Regions from separate parts of the Ventrimonas sp. genome, predicted to be linked through region 1. Evidence: predicted binding sites of a transcription regulator. Region 1 holds the regulator's gene; the other holds the start of a gene.
What was found. The regulator Rex, encoded in region 1, represses fermentation and respiration genes when NADH is low (regulators of the CRP and FNR family bind a similar motif). The targets are predictions, from matches to a motif close to ATTGTTAANTANTTAACAAT.

Region 1 (2,464 bases):
GAAAAGATGGGTGCTGCCGAAGGATTTGCTTAAATCCCGGATGGTGAGAACATCGTTGCCGCTGACGATATTTGGTTCCAGGCTGATGCGCATCTCATCCTGGATCTCAGCCGGCTTGTCCAGCACCTGGATCTTGGAAAGCATCTTCTCACGGCTTTCAGCCCGCTTGATGGATTTCTCACGGTTGAAGGATTTTAATTTGGTGATGACCTCTTCCTGATGCCTGATCTCCTGCTGTTGGTTTAACCAGGCCTTCATCTGGGCGGCTCGGATCATGGCCTTTTTTTCACTGTAGGCGGTGTAGTTGCCAAGGTAAACGCAGGCATGCCCCTGCTCCAGCTCTACCACTTTGGTGACTACTCGGTTTAAGAAATAGCGGTCGTGGGCTACGATGATGACAGCTCCGTTATAATTTAACAAGTAAGTCTCCAGCCAGGCAATGGATTCCATGTCCAGGTGGTTGGTTGGCTCATCTAAAAGGATAATATCCGGGCGGGAGAGAAGCAGTTTGCCTAAAGATACGCGGGTTTTCTGGCCGCCGGAGAGGGTAGACACGGTTTTGTCAAACTCGTCTTCGGTAAAGCCAAGGCCCTTTAAGACACCGGTCAGTTCACTTTTCCATGCGTAGCCATTTTCCAGTTCAAAGGTATGGCTTAAGCGGCTGTATGCAGCCAGCATCTGTTCCAGTGCTTCTCCGGAGGCATTCTGCATATTGAGCTCCAGCTCGCGGATCTGCTGTTCCATATCGATGATGGGCTGCTTGACTTCTTTTAATTCCTCATAGATGGTACGGCTGCTGTCCAGATCCTGGTGCTGCGCCAGGTAGCCGAGGGTTTTGCCCTTTGCGAGAACGACCTCGCCGGAATCCGCTGACAGCTCGCCGACAATGATCTTTAAGAGAGTAGACTTTCCGGCACCGTTGATGCCTACGATGGCAGCCTTTTCCTGATCTTCTATATGAAAAGATACTTCGGACAGAATCTCATCCGTGCCGAAGGCTTTGCTGATGTGATTGCATGATAAAATCATAGATAACTCCATTTCGTTACGTTTTCTACTATAAGACTTATCAAGTATAATATAGGCTTTCAACACTTGTAAAGGACTTTCTTCTGATTTTTTGTTTCGAAATTGTTTGAACATTGACATAGATTTCGCAAACGGTTATAATAGATTTTAATAGTTTACGTATAGGAGATGTGCAACATGGAAAACAGAGAGATATCCAAAGCAGTTATTACAAGACTCCCGAGGTATTACCGTTATCTCGGAGAGCTTTTGGAATCAGGTGTAGAGCGTATCTCATCCAATGAGCTGAGTACCAGGATGAAGGTGACTGCTTCCCAGATTCGTCAGGATTTAAATAACTTTGGAGGATTCGGTCAGCAGGGTTATGGTTATAACGTAAAATACCTGTATACAGAGATCGGAAAGATCCTTGGAATCGACCGCCAGCATAACCTGATCATTATTGGTGCCGGAAATCTTGGTCAGGCCATTGCAAATTATGCAAATTTTGAAAAGCGCGGTTTTATGATCAAAGGCATGTTTGACATTAACCCGAGACTGATCGGGCTTGTGGTACGCGGAATTGAGATCCGCGGAGTAGATGATCTGGAGCAGTTTATCAAAGATAATGATGTTCAGATGGCAGCACTGACCATTCCGAAAACAAAAGCTCCGGAGCTGGCTGACCGTCTGGTCAATGCGGGAATTAAAGGAATCTGGAACTTTGCCCATCTGGATCTGAATGTTCCGGACGATGTTGTGGTGGAGAATGTTCATCTTTCCGAGAGCCTTATGCGCCTGTCTTATCGGGTATGCAGCATGCAGGACCGGAAAGAGGAAGAGGAAAAGAAAGCTCAGAGAGAGTCCTAGAGGCAGAGCGAAACAGAGGTAAAAGCCGACAGGCGGGGATACGATCAGTTCTCCTGCCTGCCGGTTTTTTGAGTTTCCATCCATCCTTTACAGGGGAGCGGAATCAGAGAGGAGACGGAACATGGATTACGCAGTAACGGCACAGCAGATGAAAGCGATTGACCAGAATACCATAAAAAACATCGGCATTCCGTCCATGGTGCTTATGGAGCGGGCTGCCCTGGCTGTGGCGGAGGCCGCAGAGCATATGGCGAAAGAGCGGAATCTGGGGAAAAAAGCCCGGATCCTGGCTGTGTGTGGTACCGGAAACAATGGCGCGGACGGAGTGGCAGCAGGACGCATCCTGCAGGGACGCGGATATAACGTAAGTCTCCTGCTTGTCGGCAATCCGGAGCACGATTCAGAAGAGATGAAGACTCAGAAGCAGATCGCCCGAAATCTGGATCTTGCGCAGTGCACGGCAGCAGAGTATCAGGAGGCACCATGTGATATCATTCTTGATGCAGTGTTTGGGATCGGTCTTGGCCGGGAAATTGGCGGGGAATACCGGAAGGTCCTGGAAATGCTGGCTTCTCTGCGGGAGCAG
Region 2 (2,464 bases), on a different contig from region 1:
GATGCGTAATATTTAGCCATGGAGCACATAACGGAAGCATTCTTGTCGCCTGCATCCTTTGCCATAGCGGTGTTGTAGATCAGGCAGCGCGCTGCTTCGATCTCAGTAGCCATATCGGCCAGCATAAAGCTGATTCCCTGATTGTAGGAGATTGGCCTGCCAAACTGTTTTCTCTCCTTTGCGTAGTTGGTTGCTTCCTCGAGACAGCCCTGGGCAATACCAAGAGACTGTGCGGCAACGCCAAGACGTCCGCCGTCCAGGGTGGACATTGCGACTGCATAACCTTTATTTAACGGGCCTACCAGGTCGCTCTTATGTACTCTTACATTCTCAAATACGATGTCACTAGTCGGATATCCGTTGATACCCATCTTGGCCTCCGGCTTGCCGCAGGAAACACCCGGAAGCTTCATATCTACCAGGAAAATGGAGATACCCTTTGCTCCCTTCTGGGTCAGATCTGTCTTTGCAAAGACAACAGCGTAATCTGCGATCGGTGCGCCGGAGATGAAGCACTTACGTCCGTTCAGCACATAGTAGTCACCGTCCTCAACCGCTCTTGTGGTCATGCTGCCAGCATCGGAGCCTGCCCCCGGCTCAGTCAGCGCAAAGCAGATGTGCTTCTCACCCTTTGCCACCGGGACCAGATATTTCTGAAGCTGTTCCTCATTGCCGCAGGCAAGAAGAGGACCTCCGCCAAGAGAGTTGGACGTATTTGCATAGATAGCAAGAACCGGACATATTCTGGCAAATTCTTCATTCATCAGAACATATGCCAGGCTGTCACCACCCTGACCGCCGTATTTTACCGGAATCTTAATGCCTGGAAAACCATATCTGGCCATTTTCTTATACATTTCTGTATCAAATCCGCCCTCTTTATCCAGCTTTTCCTGAATCTCGGTCGTAAACTCCGTCTCCGCAAAGTTACGGAAGTTCTTTCTCATTAACTCATATTTCGCAGAAAGAATCATGATTTGCCTCCTTTTGGAACTGCTTTGTTTGTTTTGTTTGTTATTTCTCTAACATATATTCAAATTATAACACATCGGTTATGACATGTCTATAGTTACATGTATAAGCGCGGCATTTTCCCCTATTTTAACGAATTTGCTCATCCATTTTTGTGCACTTTATCAGGGCTTCTGTGCTGAATAAGCTTTCGCTACACTTTAACGGGTCCTCAGCGGCTCCGTGCTGGTGATCTCCGGATTTGTGCGGATAATTTCTGCCGCCTGCTTTTTTAATTCTCCCAGAATAACCTTTCCGCTGGCATTCATCGGAAATGAGTCCATGCGTACGATATGGGCCGGCAGCTTGTAATAAGCCAGATGGTTTTCCATATGAGTCATGAGGCCGGCATTGCTGATAGTAAGTCCCTCCTCCGGAATGATACATACCACGATCATCTCCTGCAGAACCTCAGCCGGCAGTCCGATCACCTTTACCTCCCGGATTCCCGGATAGCTCTGCACCACCTGTTCAATCTCACGCGGAGAAATGTTTTCTCCCCCGCGGATGATCATTTCCTTCATCCGGCCTGTAATATACAGAAAATTCCGCGCGTCCAGGTGTCCCAGGTCTCCCGTATGCAGCCATCCTTCCGCATCGATCACCTTTGCCGTTTCCTCCGGAAGCCGGTAATATCCCTGCATGACATTATAACCGCGCACACAGATTTCTCCGTCCTGATCGGATGAAAGCCAGCTTCCATCCGGCCCGGCAATACGGACCTCGCAGTGACGCAGCACCCGTCCTGCCGTTGTGGCACGTTCCTTTTCCGAATCCGCCGCATCACTGATGCTGACGCATGGTGACGTTTCTGTCTGTCCATAGGAAGCATGGAGGATTAGTCCCGGAATTTCCCGGCGGATCGCATAATATTCTTCTTCACTGACCGGGGATCCGGCAATAATTCCGTTTCTTAAGCTGCTCAGATCGTATTCCGTATGGACCGGATTGCGGATGATAGCCAGAAACATGGACGGCACTCCGTTTAACAGCGTGCAGCGATGTTCCTGCACAGTCTTTAACACAGTCAGGGTCTTGTAGTATTCGATCGTATGCATACAGCATCCCGCATGGATACTGGCCAGAAGGCTTGCAGTCAGGCCAAAGCAGTGAAACAGCGGCACTGCGATCAGCATTTTATCTTCTGCCGCCCACCCCATATGGCTGCACAGCTCCAACGCGCTGTTGACCAGGTTGTAGTGGCTCAGCATAACCCCCTTCGGCATAGCCGTAGTTCCTGAGGTAAAGAGAATAGCCGCCGTATCCTCCGGTTTTACCTGCCGGATATATCCTCCGATCTCCTTCGTTGCCTTTTTCATGCGCTCAGCAAACACAAAGCTCTTCTCTGTCATCCAGTGTCTTTCTGTATCGCGGCCAATATAGATCCAGCGCTTTACAGTCCCCTCCAGCTTCACGGAAAGGTGTGCCACCATATCCTCATATACCAGCTTTT

Region 2: a site for Rex is predicted at 1,011-1,030, ahead of ACMP1L_RS08610 (acyl-CoA dehydrogenase family protein). Genes of this name have one in related genera too.

The regions. Positions count from the first base shown of each region.
Region 1 covers NZ_DBFCCJ010000053.1:69,182-71,645, reverse strand. Annotated here, with positions in the region: gene ACMP1L_RS09040 (ABC-F family ATP-binding cassette domain-containing protein) at 1-1,029, opposite strand, end outside; gene ACMP1L_RS09035 (redox-sensing transcriptional repressor Rex) at 1,207-1,878, shown strand; gene ACMP1L_RS09030 (NAD(P)H-hydrate dehydratase) at 2,000-2,464, shown strand, end outside.
Region 2 covers NZ_DBFCCJ010000050.1:72,571-75,034, forward strand. Annotated here, with positions in the region: gene ACMP1L_RS08610 (acyl-CoA dehydrogenase family protein) at 1-974, opposite strand, end outside; gene ACMP1L_RS08615 (class I adenylate-forming enzyme family protein) at 1,173-2,464, opposite strand, start outside.